Regions from separate parts of the Pelorhabdus rhamnosifermentans genome, predicted to be linked through region 1. Evidence: predicted binding sites of a transcription regulator. Region 1 holds the regulator's gene; the other holds the start of a gene.
What was found. Region 1 encodes HrcA, which represses chaperone genes, less so after heat shock. Its sites were predicted from a motif close to TGTTAGCACTCNNNNNNNNNGAGTGCTAACA; they were not measured.

Region 1 (9,673 bases):
AAGTGAAATTATTTATGACTATTTTGACAAATTGAAATCATCGACACGCGGATATGCCTCACTTGATTATGAATTGTCAGGCTATAAGTCCTCTAAGTTAGTGAAACTGGATATTTTACTGAATGGCGATCCTGTAGATGCCTTAAGTGTGATTGTTCACCTTGATAAGTCTACATCAAGGGGACGGCAGTTAGTCGAAAAGTTGCGTGGCATTATTCCGCGGCAAATGTTTGAAATTCCTATTCAGGCTACGATTGGCAATAAAGTCATTGCCAGGGAAACAGTTAGGGCTATGCGGAAAGATGTGCTTGCCAAATGTTATGGCGGTGATATTACGCGTAAACGTAAATTGCTTGAAAAACAAAAAGAAGGTAAAAAGCGCATGAAACAAGTTGGTAATGTTGAGGTACCCCAGGAAGCTTTTATGGCAATTTTAAAAATGGACTGATGACAGTGAAAAAATTAGGCCTTTATGTGCATATTCCCTTTTGTCAGCAGAAATGTTTTTATTGTGACTTTCCGTCTTTTGCCGGACAGGAAGCTTTTTATGCAAGCTACACTCGCGCCTTGGTTCGAGAAATTGTCGACCAAGGCGCTTGCCATTCGGCTGAGACAGTAGATACCCTCTTTATTGGTGGCGGAACACCTACGGTGTTGCCGCTACCTCTCCTTGCTGAGATTTGCCAGGTTATTTGCCAGTCTTTTCAGGTTGCTGATGATGCTGAGTGGACCATCGAGGCTAATCCAGGCACAGTGGATGCTGAAGAACTTTACCAATTGCGAAAACTGGGTATTAATCGACTGAGTTTTGGTGTCCAGTCTTTTGATGAGGGACTGCTTCGTCGCTTAGGGCGTATTCATACGGTCCAAACGGCGATATGCTCAGTAGAACAGGCTCAAGCGGCGGGATTTTCCAATCTGAGTATTGATTTAATGACAGGACTTCCCGGTCAAACGTTAGAGCAACTTCAACACACTCTTGAGGAGGCAGCAAAGTTACCGCTCCGTCATCTCTCTGTTTATGCCCTCAAGGTAGAAGAAGGAACGGCTTTTGCTGTAGACGAGCAGGCAGGACACTTACATTTGCCTGACGAAGCGCTCGACGCTGCTATGGATGATTTTGTTGTAAGTTTTTTATCGAAGCAGGGTTTTTCCCGTTATGAGATATCGAACTATGCCCAGAAAGGTTTTGCCTGTCGGCACAATTTAAAATATTGGCATTATCAGCCTTATGTTGGTTTAGGTGCTGCCGCCCATTCCTTTTTAAATGGGCGGCGTCAGGCCAATACTCCTGATATTGCCGCCTATATTGCGGCAATGACAAAGGGCCAATCAGCTGTAATATTTAGTGAAACCTTAGGTGGAGCTGAGGCAAGAGGCGAAATGATATTTTTAGCTCTCAGGACGACAGCGGGCTTATTATTTCATGATTATGCCAAACAATTTAACCGGAACTTTTTACAAGATTATGAAAATATTCTGGTAAATCTTCGGCAGCAAGGATTGATTTGCCAAAATAAACAAGGTATTTCTCTAACGAATCTTGGAATGAAATTTGGTAATGTTGTTTTTCGCACATTTTTACCATAAAGTTTGCGTCTTGTTCTTGACAGAGCTACAAATGAGTGGTATTTTTTTATTAGATGTTAGCACTCTATGAATGAGAGTGCTAACAAAAGGAGGCGGAGTCGATGCTTGATGAAAGAAAACGCCGAGTTCTTCAGGCTATTATTAACGATTATATTTCGACTGCCGAACCGATTGGCTCTAGAACTATTGCCCGCAAATACAATTTAGGAGTCAGTCCTGCTACCATTCGTAATGAAATGTCTGATTTGGAGATGCTGGGCTATTTAGAGCAACCTCATACTTCTTCTGGACGTATTCCATCTGCTAAGGGATACCGATTCTATGTGGACTGTTTGTTGGCACCTCACAGTATCTCAGACAAGGAAGCTTGTTTAATTCAGCAGTGGTATGAAGCCAAGGTTAGGCGTATTGATGAGTTATTTCAAGAGACGGCCAAGGTATTGTCGAAAATAACGAATAATATTTCTCTTGTCATGGCACCGCAAGCTTCAGAGTCTAAGTTTAAATATTTGCAGTTTCTACCTCTTGATGATCATCGGGTCATTGCCGTTGTTGTGACAAATCAGGGATTGATGGAAAATAAAGTAATTGACATTCCCGAAGGTACAACGTATGATGATTTGCAGCATATTGCGGTGCGTGTCAACAACCGTTTGGCTGGGCTTGATTTTAAACAGATCAAATTTTCTATTATGGATGAAATTAAACAGGATTTACTAGCCGATTCGGCGATCATGCAATATGCTTTTGACACAGTAAATCAAGCCATGAATCAGGATAAAAGCGAAAAAGTCTATCTTGGTGGGACAACACATTTATTGAACCAGCCGGAGTTTCAAGATGTGGATAAAATCAAAAATATTTTGTCCATGCTTGAGGAAGAAAAGCTACTTTGCGATATTTTGCATATGCGTGATAATGACGGCGTCATTGTCACAATCGGTCAAGAAAATAAGTATAGCGGTATCCAGGATTGTAGTGTTGTTCAGGCAACTTACCGTATTGAAGGGCAGGTTGTAGGTACAGTGGCCATTTTAGGACCGACGCGTATGGAATATGGCAAGACGATGGCAATTCTAGAGTTCATGCACACTCATTTGGGTGAACTTATTAAAAAATATCAATTGAAGTGAAGCAGAACAAATAAGTAATGAGAATGATAGCATGAGGTGAAAGTATGGCTGAAAATGAAAAAATGCAAGCTGCCCCTGTCGATGAACAGGACGAGACAGCAGAGTGTGAATCGACAGAAGAAGCGAATCTAGGGGAAGCGCAAGAGAGTAATTCCGATAATCAGCAGTTTCGTGCGAATCTGACGGCACAGATTGAAGAAAAAGATGCGGTAATCAAAGAATTAACGAAGCAATATCAAAGGCTCCAAGCTGATTTCGAGAATTTTCGTCGCCGCAGTCGTCAAGAAAAAGATGAGCTCTCTACGGTAGTAGCCGAAGGAATTGTTCTTGAGATATTGCCTGTTGTGGACAATTTTGAGCGAGCTTTGGCCTCTGATGCTGAGGATATCAGTTCGGTACGCTCGGGTGTAGAACTCATTTTTCGACAAATGAAGGCGTCACTGGAAAAGTTGGGTGTGACGACAATTGAAGCAGTTGGCAAATCTTTTGATCCCAGTGAACACCAAGCTGTGATGCGGGTGGAGGATGCTGAAGCAGAAGATGGCATCATTACTGAAGAACTGCAAAAAGGTTATAAGGTAAAAAACAGAGTGGTTCGACCAAGTATGGTGAAAGTCGTCAATAATAGTTAACTTCAATTTACTTAAATTGAGATACTTATAAAAGTTTTAATCATTAAAGGGGGACATTTATTATGGCAAAAGTTATTGGGATAGACCTTGGTACAACAAATTCTGTTGTAGCAGTAATGGAAGGTGGCGAACCTGTTGTTATTGCAAACACGGAAGGCAGCAGATTAACTCCTTCTGTTGTTGGTTTTTCGAAAACAGGTGAAAGGCTCGTAGGACAACTTGCTAAACGTCAGGCTGTTTCCAACACAGAAAGAACAATTAGTTCCATAAAGCGTCATATGGGTAGTGATTACAAGGTTAAAATTGATGACAAAGATTATTCACCACAAGAAATTTCAGCCATGATTTTGCAAAAATTGAAACAAGATGCTGAAGCTTATTTAGGTGAAAAGGTTACTCAGGCCGTTATTACCGTACCGGCTTATTTTACAGATGCTCAGCGACAGGCAACAAAAGATGCAGGTGTTATTGCCGGTCTTGAAGTGCTCCGAATTATCAATGAACCAACAGCAGCAGCACTTGCTTATGGTATTGATAAAGGTGAAGATCACACGGTTTTAGTATATGACCTTGGCGGCGGTACTTTTGATGTATCCATCTTGGAATTGGGTGATGGTGTGTTTGAAGTAAAAGCAACCAATGGTAATAACCGCTTAGGCGGCGATGATTTTGATGAACGCGTAAGAAATTGGTTAGTAAACGAGTTTAAAAAAGAACAGGGCATTGATTTGTCGAATGACAAGATGGCCAATCAACGTCTGTTAGAAGCAGCTGAAAAAGCTAAGATTGAATTGTCTGGTGTTTTGACGACAAACATTAATTTACCTTTTATTACGGCCGATCAAACAGGTCCGAAACATTTAGACATTAACTTAACGCGCGCCAAATTTGATGAACTAACAGCTGATTTGGTAGAATCAACAATGGGACCCACACATAAGGCTATGCAAGATGCCGGAATGTCGCCCAAAGACATTAATAAAGTCATTTTAGTTGGCGGATCTTCACGGATTCCTGCCGTACAGGAAGCCATTAAAGGCTTTATTGGTAAAGAACTTCATCGCGGTGTTAATCCTGATGAATGTGTAGCTGTCGGTGCTGCCATTCAGGCGGGTGTACTTGTAGGGGAAGTCAAAGATGTGTTGCTTCTTGATGTTACGCCTCTATCCCTTGGTATTGAAACACTTGGTGGCGTTTTCACGAAGATTATTGAACGCAATACAACCATTCCGACATCAAAAAGCCAAACATTTTCGACTGCTGCTGACAGCCAGCCTTCTGTAGACATTCATGTCTTACAAGGTGAACGTGAAATGGCGGCCTCGAATAAAACATTAGGTCGTTTTGAATTATCGGGTATCCCACCGGCTCCACGTGGCGTGCCTAAAATTGAAGTAACATTCGATATTGATGCCAATGGTATTGTGAATGTTTCAGCAAAAGATTTGGGTACAGGCAAGGAACAGAAAATTACGATTACTTCTTCAGGCGGTATTAGTAAGGATGAAATTGATCGGATGGTTAAAGAAGCGGAAGCTCATGCAGCAGAAGATAAACAAAATAAAGAAGGCATTGAAGTAAGAAATAATGCCGATTCTCTTGTTTATCAAGCTGAGAAGGCCATTAAGGATATTGGCGATAAAGCAGATAAGGCTTTAATCGAGAAGGTACAGCAAGCTGCAAATAATCTAAAAGAAACATTGAAGGGTACAGATGTAGAAAAAATTAAAGCTGATACAGAAGCATTGACTAAGCCCTTCTATGAACTTTCGCAAGCCTTGTATAGCCAGGCACAAGCGCAGGGACAGCCTGACGCAGCAGCGGACGGTGCAGCGAAAGATAAAGATGAGACCATCGTAGATGCTGAAGTAGTCGATGACAAAAAGAATGAAAAAGCTTAGGATGGTGCAAGGTGAGTAAACGAGATTATTATGAAGTCTTGGGAGTCTCTAAGTCAGCATCAGATGATGAAATTAAAAAAGCCTATCGTAAATTAGCTAGAAAGTATCATCCTGATGTGAATCGTGACAACCCCAAAGAGGCGGAAACAAAGTTTAAAGAAGCCTCAGAGGCCTATGAAGTCTTGTCAAATGCCGATAAGAAAGCGCAGTATGACCAATATGGTCATGCTGCCTTTGACGGTGCCCAGGGTGGTGCTGGATTTGGTGGATTTGGCGGTGGTTTTGGTGGTGCCAGTGCAGGTGGATTTGGCGATATTTTTGATATGTTTTTTGGGGGACAGGGTTTTGGTGGAAGATCGAATGGTCCGGAAAAAGGATCCGATTTACGCTATGATATGGAGATTACCTTTGAACAGGCTGCTTTTGGTGTAGAAAAGGAAATTGAAATCCCGCGGACGGAGGATTGTCGGGCCTGTCATGGCACGGGTGCAGCACCAGGAACACATGCTGATACCTGTCCAGACTGTAAAGGCACAGGGCAGGTACAGTTTACCCAAAATACCCCCTTTGGCCGTATGATGAATGTCAAAACATGTGATCGTTGTCATGGTGAAGGAAAAATTGTGAAGACGCCTTGCAAAGAGTGTCATGGTCAAGGAAAAGTTAAAGCAAGAAGAAAAATAAAAATTAAAATTCCTGGTGGTGTCGATAACGGTTCCAGGCTTCGCGTGGCTCATGAAGGTGAAGCAGGCATGCGTGGCGGCCCGCAGGGTGATTTATATGTTTATATTTTTGTAAAACCGCATAAACTGTTTGTACGAGAAGGCAATGATGTGATTTGTGAAGTGCCGATTAGTTTCGTTCAGGCTATTTTGGGTGATGAGATTGAAGTTCCTACTTTAGAGGGAAGAGTGAAATTCCGCATTGAAGAGGGGACACAGTCGGGTACTATCTTTAGGCTTCGAAATAAAGGTATACCCCATTTAAGAGGGAATAGTCGCGGTGATCAGCATGTGAAAGTCAAAGTTGTTACACCGAAAAATTTAACAGAGAAGCAACGCGAACTGTTAAAAGAATTTGCCCGTATTAGCGGAGAAGATATTAACCCGGAACAAAAAGGCTTCTTTAAAAAAATGAAGGATGCGTTTGGGGTTTCTTAATTCCATAAAAGGGGCGAGTGCAGATGAAGTGGGCTGAAATCAGTATCCAAACCTCTCATGAGGCCACCGAAGCGGTGGCCAATATTTTTCATGATCTCGGGGCGAGTGGTGTTGTTATTGAAGATCCGGAGTTAATTAATACGTATCGGTTATCAGGTGCTTGGGACTATTGCGATATTCCACTGGAAGAAAATACGGAAGTTGTCATTGTCAAGGCCTATTTGCCTGTTGATGAAGCAATTGATGGTAAATTGCAGTTGTTTGAAGGCAAGGTCAATGATCTTAGTGGACATGATATTGATTGTGGTTGTGGAAAGATTACTTGCCGTGAGATTCAGGATGAAGATTGGGCAACGAGTTGGAAAGAATTTTTTCATCCTGTCAAGGTGGGAGAAAAAATTGTTATTAAACCTACTTGGGAAGATTATGAAGCCGGAGTGGATGATATTGTCATTGAACTTGATCCTGGTATGGCTTTTGGAACAGGAACTCACCACACAACGGCCATGTGCATTCGTCATCTTGAGGATTTGATTGAGCCTGGCATGAAAGTTTTTGATGTCGGTGCGGGTTCTGGTATTTTAAGTATTGTCTGTGCGAAATTAGGCGCGAAACAAGTGCATGCTGTTGATTTGGATGGTGTTGCTGTTCGTGTTGCCAAAGAAAATATTTGCCTCAATCATGTCGAGGATACTGTGACTGTTACTGAAGGCGATTTACTTACAGGTGTTACGGGAGATGCTGATTTGATTGTTGCCAATATTGTCGCCGATATTATTATCAAGGTGATTCCTGATGTGAAGATAAGACTAGGCGCAGGCGGAGCTTTTATTGCCAGTGGTATTATTGCTGAACGGTTAAGTGATGTAACAGCTGTGTTATTTGCTAACCATTTTACTGTTGATAAGGTGAGCGAAGAAGGCGGTTGGGTCGCCGTTGTTGCGCGTAAGGAATGTTAAATGAGACAGTTTTTTGTTCGTGAAATAAAAGACGTTATGGTGCTGACAGGTGATGAAGCTTGGCATGCGGCTAAGGTGCTTCGGCTCAAGGCAGGGAGTAATATCCAAGTGGTTAGTGCTAATGGACAAGCAGCTGAGGCTTGTATTGTCTGTGCTGATCCAACAGAAGTCACAGTGAGACTTCTGTCAGTCATTGAACGTACAAGTGAGCCACCCATTCATATTACGCTTGCTCAAGGCTTGGCGAAGGGCGATAAATTTGATTATGTTGTGCAGAAGGCTGTAGAACTTGGTGTTCACACGATTATTCCCCTTGTTACAGAACATTGTGTTGTTAAATATGATGCGGCTAAGAAACAGCAAAAACAGGCTCGTTGGCAGAAAATTGCTGCTGAAGCAGCCAAACAATGTCATCGTTTAAGTGTTCCTGTTGTGCAGGACATCTTGTCATTTAGCGAGCTATGGATGCAGGAAAGGCCTAATTATACAACGCTGTTTTTTTATGAGCAGGAAGATAAATTGGGTGTGAAACAAATTCTGCAGCAGTCGATGCAGCAGTCTTTTCTCTTGATCGTTGGTCCAGAAGGCGGGTTTAGTAAAAATGAAGTAGCAGGCGCGAGAGAGCGCGGTGCCCATGTTGTGAGTTTGGGACCGCGCATTTTGCGTACGGAGACAGCGGCAACATCGGCTCTGGCCATTGTTATGTATGAATGTGGTGATTTAGGAGGAACACTATGCCAAGAGTAGCTTTTATCACTTTAGGCTGTAAAGTGAACCAATTTGAAACAGAAACAATTGAAGGACTATTTCTTGAGCGCCGCTATGAAATTGTCGGATTTCATGAAATAGCTGATGTTTATGTGATCAATACGTGTTCTGTCACGCACTTAGGTGAAAAAAAATCGCGTCAATATATTCGGCGGGCTAAGCGGCTTAATCCTGTGGCTATAGTGGCTGTAACAGGGTGTTATGCCCAAATTGCTGCTGACGAAGTTGCTGCCATAAAAGGTGTAGATGTCATTGTGGGGACGCAAAATCGTCAGGGCATTGTCGATCTTGTGGAAGCCGCCGTCCAAGAACATAAAAAAATCAATGTTGTAACGAATATTATGGAGGCCAGGGAGTTTGAAGAAATTCCTTTACTTGCCATGCCTGGCAGGCAGCGGGCCTTTTTAAAAATTCAAGAAGGCTGTACGAATTTTTGCAGCTATTGCATTATTCCCTATACACGTGGTCCCTTACGGTCGCGTCCGCTTGCCGGAATTTTAAGCGAAATGGACAAATTCGTTGCTGCCGGGTTTAAAGAAGTTGTTTTAACGGGTATTCATTTGGGTGCCTATGGACGTGATTTATCAGATCATTTGACGTTAGCAGATGTTGTAAAGACGATTACTGAAGTGGAAGGTATCATGCGCATTCGCTTAGGTTCGCTAGAATCCATTGAAGTAACGGGTGAGATGATTCATCTTTTAAAAACTCATCCTAAATTGTGTCGTCATCTTCATTTGCCGCTGCAATCAGGGTGTAATCGTATTCTCAAAGGAATGAATCGCCCGTATACAACAGCTGAATATCGACATTTGATTGAAAATATTGTAAACGAAGTTCCTGATATCGCTATTTCTACGGATTTAATTGTCGGTTTTCCTGGTGAAACAGAGGAACTTTTTCATGAAACGGTGGAATTTGTTCGCGAAATGAAGTTTTCTAAGATGCATATCTTCCCATATTCTAAGCGTGAGGGTACGCCAGCTGCGACTTTTCCTGACCAGGTGCCTGAAGAGGTCAAGAAAGAGCGGGCTCATGTTATGCAAGAACTAGCCAGTGACTTAGCTGCTCAGTATGCTGCTCGATTTATCGGCAAGGTACTTCCTGTACTATTTGAAACTTACGATAAGGGGTATAGTGAGGGGCATACGGAAAATTATTTAAAGGTTTTGGCACCTACACCTGATAATTCATTGATTGGAATGATTATGCCTGTCGTCATCACAGACCTTATGCCTGATGGTGTACAAGGAAAAGTACAAAAATAAATTCTTCTGGCTGATTCTGGCAGGATTCTGGCTATAAAGGCCGAATTAAGTTATAAATGTAAGTCTTTATTACGTGTTCTTATTGAAGGGGGGTGTATCTGGCATATGCAGCAAGACTGTGTGTTTTGTAAAATTGTAAACAGGGAGATTCCTGCGGAGATTATCTATGAAGATGATCGCGTGTTAGCTTTTCCTGATATTCAACCAGCCGCTCCTATTCATATTCTCTTGATTCCAAAGAAGCATATTGCTAACATCCTGG
Region 2 (9,673 bases), on a different contig from region 1:
TGAACCTACGATTTCTGTAAATTGCCTGTTATAAGTCATAAAATTTTTAAATCGCCCATCTACGTTCTGAGCATATAACACAAATGCCAAATAACGATATACTAAAGTTAAATAACGAGGACGTTTTGTTCTTTCATAAAGCATAACCGCCATAATTAAAGCACGGGCATTATCGTCAGTTGTGTATCCTTTATCTAAATTAGGAACACTAAATTGTGCGTGCTGGAACATCCCTGTATCATCAGTCAAATGAAAAATATGCCTGTCATCCAACGCTTCTTTAATTTTAGACATCAATACACACTAATTCCCTTTCGCCTTGTGATAGGCTTTGCTGCCGAAATCGGACGATGCAGTGACCGAATCAATTGAATTACATCCTCCGATGGTTGAGCCTTCTTATGGGCATCAACGACCTTTATACCAAGCTGAACGTAACGATCCGCTACATTCACCCACTTCATCGTCTGACCAACATACATGGTTTTCCTTTCCATCTCTTGTTTTTGTAAAGGGTTTTCCATTACCGTCCGAATACAAGAGGCGATAGAAGAAGCATCTCGAAATTGAGCAAGCAAGCCACGACCGCCATCCAGCATTTCTTGTGCATAACGATAGGGAGTAGATATAATCACCCGACCGCACCCCATTGCATAGGCAAGCGTCCCGCTGACTGCCTGCTCTTTAGATAAATAGGGTGTCAAATACATATCCGAAAGTTGTAAGTAAGTCATTACTTCTTTCTTCGTCAGATACTGATCAATAAACTTAACATGTTCTTTAACTCCCAGTCGCTTAGCTAAATCCATCAGACTCTGCCGATAACTCTCTCCCATTCTGGCCTTCACACAAGGATGCGTTTTACCTAAAATAAGATAAACGAAGTCATCATGATCTGCAATCACTTTCGAAGCGGCTTCAATCCCGTATTCCAGTCCTTTGGCCGGACTAAGCAATCCGAAACTGCTCATAACCTGCTTGTTTTGCAAACCGTAATCATTTTTTAGCTTTTCCCGTGATTTCATAGACAAGTTGGGAACACCATGTGGAATAAAAGTAATTTTTCCCGACGGAATCCCATAAGTATCGCTCAAGATCGGTATCGAGCTTTCCGCCATCGTCACTACTTGAGCACTTAACCGGCCCAATTCCCCCAAAACAATGCGTTGCTGCGCTGACGGATTTAACAATACCGTATGCGTTGTAACAATAAAAGGAATCGTCAATCCCCTCGCCAAATACAAAATATAGGCACCACAGTCCCCGCCATAAATCCCATATTCATGCTCAATAACCAGCAAATCTACATGTTTATTCGCCCAGTCAGCCGTCTGTAAATAACTCTCACGATCATGTTGACTCAGTTTATATTCCACAAGCGAATCACTGTATTCTTCATCATTCGTTACGGCAATTACACTCGGTTGGATTCCTGGCGATTTACTGATGCTTTTCACCAAATCTTCTGTAAAAGTCGCCAGCCCACACTCGCGAGGTGGATAGGTACTTAAAAAAGCAATCTTACTTATTCCATTGATAGCAGCCATATTCACAATCTCCTTTTTTAAAAATTTTGATATTTATAATTAGATTTTTACAATCAATAGAAATCATCATCTTGCGGCGGAACGGGACATTGTTTCACATAATCTAATAACTCATTCACCGTAGTTGTTGCCAGAGCAATACAAGTATCCGCTCCCCCATAGTACATCTTCAATACACCTGTCTGTTCATCATGTACCCAGCCACAAGGGAAAACGACATCCGCTACATCGCCTAAACGCTCATACCATTCTAAGGGCCCAAAAACCCATTCATCACTGCGATGCAATATTCGATGCGGATCATCTAAATCAAGCAAGGCGAGCCCCACGCGATAAATAGCCCCAGCCGCTGTCTGACGAACGCCGTGATAAAGCATCAGCCATCCTTCAGCTGTTTCTAAAGGAGGAGTCGAAAGACCAATTTTTCCACCGTCCCACCAACTGCCACGACGGGCATGCATCAGTACCCGTTGATCGCCCCAATGCAGTAAATCGTCGGAATAAGACAACCAAATGTGTGCACCAGGTCCATAAGTTGTATTAACAGGCCGATGGATCAGAGCCCATTTACCATTGATTCGGCGCGGGAAAATTGCAGCATCTTTATCCTCAGCAGGAGTGATAGGCCCCATCCGCTCAAAATTCACAAAATCATCTGTTAAAGCCAAGGATACTAATGGCCCACCACGTGAATAAGCCGTATATGTAATCGCCCACTTTTTTTTTTCAGCAAGCCAAGAAATACGGGGATCCTCAATTCCCCATAACTCTTCAGGATAATGGTCCGGATCTGATTCCAACGTTGGCAAAGCATCGATTTTCCAGTTTTTAATCCCATCCTCACTAATTGCCTTCGTAAGATGAGAAAAGCCTCGCCGATCTTCCACACGTGCCAACAATAATACTTTGTTTTGAAACAAAGTCGCAGCCGGATTCATCACTGAGTTTGCCGGATAAGGCCAATCCCGGACTGTCAAAATAGGATTATTCTCATACCGTGTAAAAAGTTCTTTGAATGTATTATCAACATTTTTTAGCTTCGTTTTAAATTTGCCTTTTTCCATAAAAAAAAACCTCCTCCGTGGACATTCGGCACATGCCGATGAGTGTGATACATCACATCTAATCTCTGTTATCCCGTAGTGGTTCAATCATAATATTTTTGTTAGCAGTCATCATTAGTGAGTGCTAACCTATAAATAGAGTATACTACCAATTTACCTTTCCGTCAATTTTTACAATCAGAAGAAACGAGAACAATACCTTATTGACAAATTCATTAATAATCTATAAACTAATAGCAAGGTTACAACTTATCAATTGATTTCAACAAAAGCAATTACATACTGTAAAGAAAAAGTGATGAAGGAATTAATTGTATGGATTATGTTCACAGAGAGCCGATGGTTGGTGAAAATCGGTAACAGAAAGATACAAATGTCATTCCTGAACTGTAAAGCTGAAATTCAAGTAGGCTGCACCGGTGCCGTTTCTTGTAAATGCAACCGTTATATTGCAAGGATTGTTAGATCCGACGAGAAATATCTATAAACTTTTTATAGATATACTAAGAGTGGTACCGCGAGAATAACCTCTTGCCTCTTAATACAGAGACAAGAGGTTTTATTTTTTACCAAGGAGGGATGACAATATCAATTGGTAGGCAATGTAATAAAAATTTACTAAAGGAGAAATGAAAAAGATGGACAATACCTATGTATTTTACGAGGGAAAAATCGTGCCTGAAAATGAAGTACATATTAGTGTACGCTGTAAAGGATTTAATTATGGACTGGGTTGTTTTGAAGGAATTCGGGCTTATTGGGATGAAGGAGAACAACAGCTTTATGGCTTTCGCATGAAAGAACATTATGAACGCCTGCTCCAGTCGTGTAAGACCCTCAATATTCAACTTCCTTATACAGTTGATGAATTATGCAAAATCACTTTGGAATTACTCAAAAAAAATAATTACCGCACAACTACCTATATTCGTCCACTGGCATTTAAAGGTTCGAATCAGGTTGCACCTAGCTTATTGGATGATGATGATCGTCTTGTCATCTACTGTCAGCCACTTGGCAGCTATGCCGGTAAAGATGAACTCAAAGTTGCCTTTACTTCCTGGGAACGTCTAGGTGATAACATGCTTCCACCTCGCACCAAACCAACAGCTGCTTACTTGAATTCCGGGTTAGCCTCACTCGAAGTTGTTCGGCGCGGCTATGATGAAGCACTCTTTTTAACACGTAATGGTCATGTTTGCGAGGGACCTGGTGAAAATGTCTTTATGGTTCGCCGCGGAAAGCTCGTAACTCCTCCGCCTTCCGATAATATTCTTGAAGGCATTACGAGAGATACCGTCATGATGCTAGCCAAAGAAGAACTTGGCATCGAAGTCGTGGAACGCAGCATTACGCGAACGGAATTATATGCAGCGGAGGAAATCTTCTTCAGCGGTACAGCGATGGAAGTCACAGCTGTTGTTGAAGTAGATGACAGAGCCATTGGTACCAATCATCAAGGCCCGGTGTGCAAACAGTTAAAAGAACTCTTTATGCAAGTAACGACTGGCAAAATTAAAAAATACGCTGATTTTTGCATGAGTGTTTATTAATATCTTTAGATCGTAAAAAATCGTTATTTGTCTTGAGTAGACAAATAACGATTTTTTATTGTAAAAATTTTTCCAAGGCCTAATCCTATTGATTCCATTCACTTGCCAACGACTTGATGTAATGAATCTGAGTAATATCCTCAGACTCTGTTGACAAATACAAATAATCACCTGCAATTAATTTCGTATCCCCGTGAGGAACGATTTCTTTTTCACCACGACGAATGCAAATGAGCAAACAACTGTCTGGCCAGGGAACAGCCTTAATTTTTTTCCCTTCTAATTGAGAATTCATAGAAACAACCATTTCAATAATCGCTCTTTTTTTTGCCCGACCCGAAAGGAGTTCAGGTCTTTTTTGCTGCAAAGAACGGTTTAGAAGTAATTCATAAACAGGCTTTGACTGAACTGCATCTGCTACTATATAGGCAATCATACTAATGGTTATCATTCCAAATAAATGATCGAAAGACCCTGTCATTTCCGTTACTAAAATACTCCCTGTAATGGGGGCCTTGACGATAGCCGTAAAATAAGCTGCCATAGCTAAAATCATAAATGTCGTTTGATAATCCGGATTGAGACCCCAAACTAACAAGATTTTGCTGAAAGCACCGCCAATTAAAGCCCCAATAACAAGCATAGGCAAAAAAATCCCGCCTGGAACACCTGAACCATAACTCAGCATGGTAAAGAAGAACTTGCCAACAAGCAAAATAATGAGCATCGTTACACCCAAATGTCCCAATGCAATGATATCAATCAGCGAATTCCCACCGCCGAGAATTTCCGGCAAAATAAACCCCAGACCGCCACCCACGACCAATGGCAAAGCCGCCTCCATATTTTTGGGAAGCAGTTTTTGATGAGAAAACAGTTCAAGCGACTGAACCAACACTTTATTAAAACAGACGCCCAAAATTCCCGTAATCAGCCCTAATAAAACTAAGTAGCCATAATAAGTGAAGGGCAACACAGGAACATTAGCGAGATGCCAAAAGGGCTGCTGACCATAAAAAAACCGCACAACAAAATCCGCCGTCAGAGAAGCTGCTATAGCTGACATTAAAACAGCAGGAGAAAAACTTTTATGCAATTCTTCTAAAGCAAAAAATACTCCGGCCAAAGGCGCATTAAAAGCGGCGGCCAATCCAGCACAAGCACCACTTGTCATCAAATAGCGTTCTTCTAGTCTTGTTTTACCAAGATTTCGACTAAATCCCTGACCAATGACCGCACCAATTTGAATAGACGGCCCCTCGCGCCCTAGTGATAGACCCGCACCGATAGCCAACACGCCGCCTATAAATTTAACTAACAGGATTCTGAGCCAATTCAACTTAAAAAAGCCTAAAATAGCCCCTTTCACTTGCGGAATTCCACTGCCGCTTGCCAGGGGTTCGATTTTCATCATATAACCAAGTAAATAAGCAATAACAACTAATATACCGAACCATAGGGCACTAAACCCCAGCGCTTCCTCATGTAAAAAGCCATAAATCAATTTTCGTAAAGCCTCGGCATTTTCCAAGGCAAAGCGAAACAATACGACAATGAATCCGGCCAAAAGACCAATAACCGTTCCTTCCATAAAAAGCTGGATGCGAAAGCTGCGCCACCCTAATAAGGCTTGCGAATTTTCTTTCATTTCTTGATGAAACCTAATCATTCTAATGTATTCTCCCTTTTTTACCTAAAGTAATTCATTCGCTTATTTCATTTCGACACAGCACAGCGAGTTCCTAGTATTGTAAATAAAAATCATAATAAAACACTATGCATCCCTAAAGACACACAGTGTTTTTTCATTCGCTTAAGCCGGGAAAAGCACTTTAAATTTTAAAATTGCTCACAACATTTTGCAGCTTTTCAGCCATTTGCGAAAGAGAAGTACTCGCAGAAGCAATTTCTTCCATTGTTGCTGTTTGTTCTTCAGCAGCAGCCGAGATCGTCTGAGTATTTGATGCCGTTTCATCGGCAATTTTTTTTACTCCATTGACTGAAGAAGCAACTTCATTACCTGAAGAGGCAATTTTCTCGGTGGCCTGACTAATTTCGTGAATCTGTGCATCCAGTTCTTCCACAAGTCCAGCAATCGCGTGAAAGTGGTCCCCCGTTTTGATAATAACTTCTGTACCTTGCGCTGCATCTTCCGTCCCCTGTTGCATGGCTTGTACAGCCTCTTGGGTGTCACTTTGGATTACGCGAACAATCTCCGTTATTTCAGCAGCTGCCGCCTGCGATTGTTCGGCCAGCTTGCGTACCTCCTCCGCTACAACAGCAAACCCTTTGCCTTGTTCACCCGCCCGTGCCGCCTCAATCGCCGCATTCAGTGCCAGCAAATTTGTTTGACCGGCAATTTGCGTAATGACACTCAAAATCTCTTCAATCCGTTTTGAACCTTCGCCTAATTTTCTCACGACAGTGGCTGAATTTGTAACAGACTGAGCAATGTGCTTCATCTGATCTGAAGCCTCGTTGACAGCCGAATTGCCAGCTTGCGCTGTATTTGCTGTATGAGAAGATTTTTCAGAAACTTGATTAGAATGTTTGGCAATAGTAGTAATATCGCCAAGCATCGTTTGAAGCATCGCTGCACTATGATCGACAGCTTGCGTTTGCCCAGCCGCCCCCATCGCGACTTGTTCAATCGTCTCGGCAACCTGACTTGATGCCCGTGCCGTCTGATCAGAGCTTGCACTCAATTCCTCACTGGCAGCAGCCACTTGCTCAGCGGAATGTAACACTTGCTGAATAAGGTTGCGCAAATTTTCACCCATCTGCTTAAAAGATCCGATCATATCCGCAATTTCATCGTGGCCCTGATACTCAATGGCCGTATCCGTCAAATCCCCTTGGGCTATCCGCCGAGCTGAAGCAGCTACGGAATTTAGTGGACGAGCTATCCGCCGCGCAAACCAAAGGCTGAACAAAATACTACAAATAATCACAAGGGTACTGCACACAAGAATAACTGTTTTCATATTATTCACTCTTACCACATTTTCCTGTACCCGTAAATCCATTCGATCCGTTAAAAACTTCACGACCTCATTGGTTTTCGCTGCAGCTATATTGGATTTTTCCTCACCCGCTATTAAAACATGCTGAGATTCTTCTACACCTTTTTCGCGCCGCATCCTAACGGCCTCATCCGTAACAACATGATAGTCCGCCAATACCTTTTTGAGTTCTGAAACTTCTTGTACACCTTCCGGCGTAGTCAGTTTGCCCTCAATACTTTTCAATAAATCATCCATTTTAGCTCGCGACGCTTGATAATTTTGTACATATCTTTCATCTTTTGATATTAAGAACCCTCGAATTAGAGAACTTTGATTACGAAGTTCGGCATTAATATCCTTCACTTCAAAAACCAACGGTGCACTGCGTGTAACCAGTCCACTATACCCGACTTCCATTCCTTTAAAATCTATGTACGTATAAAAAATCAGTCCGGAAAAGGCAAGCATAATCAAACAAAAAGCGAGTATAATCTGTTTAGAAATTGTCAAACGCATAGAAAACTCCCCCATATAGTTACTTGTTTATTGCAAAAAATAAAAACAGGCATACATCTAGTCTATAAACTAGGCGCATGTCTGTTTCCGCCTAGTTTTTGTCTAGACCACAAACAATGTAGCTAATTATAATGAACCATACTTCCGTGAAAGGAGCCTGCCTAGCACGTCCATATTCGTCATATTGGTTAATTGAGTATGCTATTTACAATAATTATAAGACAATTTTTTTCAAAGATCAATATTTTTGAAATTTTCGTACTCCCTACTTTCTCTCCTTTAACCAGGCAAAAGCTTTTTCAGCCAAAAACTCTTTCACTCCCTGTCTAAGTAACAAATCAGCCTGCATGAAATCCTCACCAATTGCCATTTCCGGTGATGGCAAAGCAATACAATACATGGATGCCCGTTTTGCAGCCTCCACACCAAAATGCGAATCCTCCACAACTAAGCAATGTTCCGGATCCTTCTGAAGCTGTTCAGCCGCTTCAAGAAAAATATCTGGTTCCGGTTTACCCTGTTTCACATCTTCTGCCGAAAGAACCACTTGAAAATATTTTCTTAGCTGAGTAATTTCTAAAATCTCATCAATAACGGCTGGTGAAGATCCCGATGCCAGAGCTAACGGATAATCATGAACATGAAGCAGTTCCAAAAACTTTTGCATTTCCGGAAAAACCACCGTATTCTTGCGAGCAATTTCACTATAGTAGCGATTTTTTCCAGCAAGCAAATTTTCAATAGATTCATGGATATGATACTTTTTTTTCATATCTTCCATCATTTCTTTCGAACCAAAGCCAATATACTGACTGTGAATTTCCATATTGTAATTTGTAAAACCGTAATCAGCAAAAAGCCTTCTTTCCGCTTCAAGATAATTGGATTCACTGTCAATCAAGGTTCCATCTAAATCAAAAATAACTGCCTTAATTGTACTCATCATCATCCTGCCACTCCCTAACGTACTATGAAAACCAGCACAACTGCTTCTTGCTGGCAACTCTGCCATCAAAAATTCCGTATCTTCAAAAGTACCTTATCCTATGATCTTCATTATAACATAATGCGAAATCCATTTCTTCCCTTATCGCTATTTTCTCCTAATCAGCGAATATTCGCACGATATTGATGACTTGATGACAATTAGTGTAATTCCCGGGCAATCATTTGATCCAGTATGTCTGCCGCCTTAGCAATCACATCGCGACATTGATAAGCTTCCGTTCGATAACGGCCCATTAAGAAGCGGCAATCAATTCCGTCCATTTCCTCGCGATAACGTTTAAATAATTCTTGTGTAAGCTGTTTAATGCGCCCACTTTCATGCGCTTTTTCATTCACAAATAAATAACCTAAAACCATCACGCTTGCTGTCAATGCACCGCAAACATTACCAATCCCCATACCACCGCCAAAACCAGCGGATAACCGCAATGAATTTTTGTCCAGTTCCAAATGATAGGCCTCATTAGCGCCATAGAGAATTTTTTCCGCACAATTAAAATTCTGCTCTTCACCAAAACCCTGTTCAATCAGTTCCTTTAACATCCATTAACACTCCTCTGACTTTATTTTATCTAGAATGAAGAGTTCTAGACAAATATCCTTTTTACATGGTAAAACAAGACAACATTTTTTATTATATCATAATTTTGTCAAAATTTTTTCATGATTCACAGGTTATCCTTCCTATTCGCGCTAAAAGCAAACGAGAGTTCAGTGGTCATCCTTCCACACTGAACTCTCGTTTATCAGCAAAACAGAACAGCTTATTTTTTTCATCAAGCGAAATATGTACCTTTAACTCTCCAATATCGGTATGCAAAGGATTTCATGATTTCTTTCAGATTTAATTAGAACTTGTACTTAAGTGTAGTCTTCCACTGATGATAGGACCAAGTATCATTCGTAGTATCCGTCACTTTGCTATATTCCAAAGTACCCGTCATGTTCTTGCTGAAGGCATAATTATAAGCAACATCGAG

Region 2: a site for HrcA is predicted at 2,711-2,741, ahead of Ga0466249_RS22660 (glycoside hydrolase family 130 protein). Genes of this name have one in related genera too.

What each region holds. Positions count from the first base shown of each region.
Region 1 is NZ_JAHGVE010000009.1:96,039-105,711, forward strand. It holds gene lepA (translation elongation factor 4) at 1-448, shown strand, start outside; gene hemW (radical SAM family heme chaperone HemW) at 454-1,590, shown strand; gene hrcA (heat-inducible transcriptional repressor HrcA) at 1,692-2,723, shown strand; gene grpE (nucleotide exchange factor GrpE) at 2,768-3,355, shown strand; gene dnaK (molecular chaperone DnaK) at 3,418-5,256, shown strand; gene dnaJ (molecular chaperone DnaJ) at 5,268-6,416, shown strand; gene prmA (50S ribosomal protein L11 methyltransferase) at 6,440-7,375, shown strand; gene Ga0466249_RS12635 (16S rRNA (uracil(1498)-N(3))-methyltransferase) at 7,376-8,122, shown strand; gene mtaB (tRNA (N(6)-L-threonylcarbamoyladenosine(37)-C(2))-methylthiotransferase MtaB) at 8,110-9,411, shown strand; gene Ga0466249_RS12645 (histidine triad nucleotide-binding protein) at 9,517-9,673, shown strand, end outside.
Region 2 is NZ_JAHGVE010000031.1:13,658-23,330, forward strand. It holds gene Ga0466249_RS22650 (glycoside hydrolase family protein) at 1-294, opposite strand, end outside; gene Ga0466249_RS22655 (glycosyltransferase family 4 protein) at 294-1,547, opposite strand; gene Ga0466249_RS22660 (glycoside hydrolase family 130 protein) at 1,601-2,611, opposite strand; T-box leader at 2,901-3,153, shown strand; gene Ga0466249_RS22665 (branched-chain amino acid transaminase) at 3,250-4,164, shown strand; gene Ga0466249_RS22670 (ClC family H(+)/Cl(-) exchange transporter) at 4,250-5,833, opposite strand; gene Ga0466249_RS22675 (methyl-accepting chemotaxis protein) at 5,997-7,685, opposite strand; gene Ga0466249_RS22680 (HAD family hydrolase) at 7,951-8,634, opposite strand; gene Ga0466249_RS22685 (C-GCAxxG-C-C family (seleno)protein) at 8,832-9,236, opposite strand; gene Ga0466249_RS22690 (S-layer homology domain-containing protein) at 9,542-9,673, opposite strand, start outside.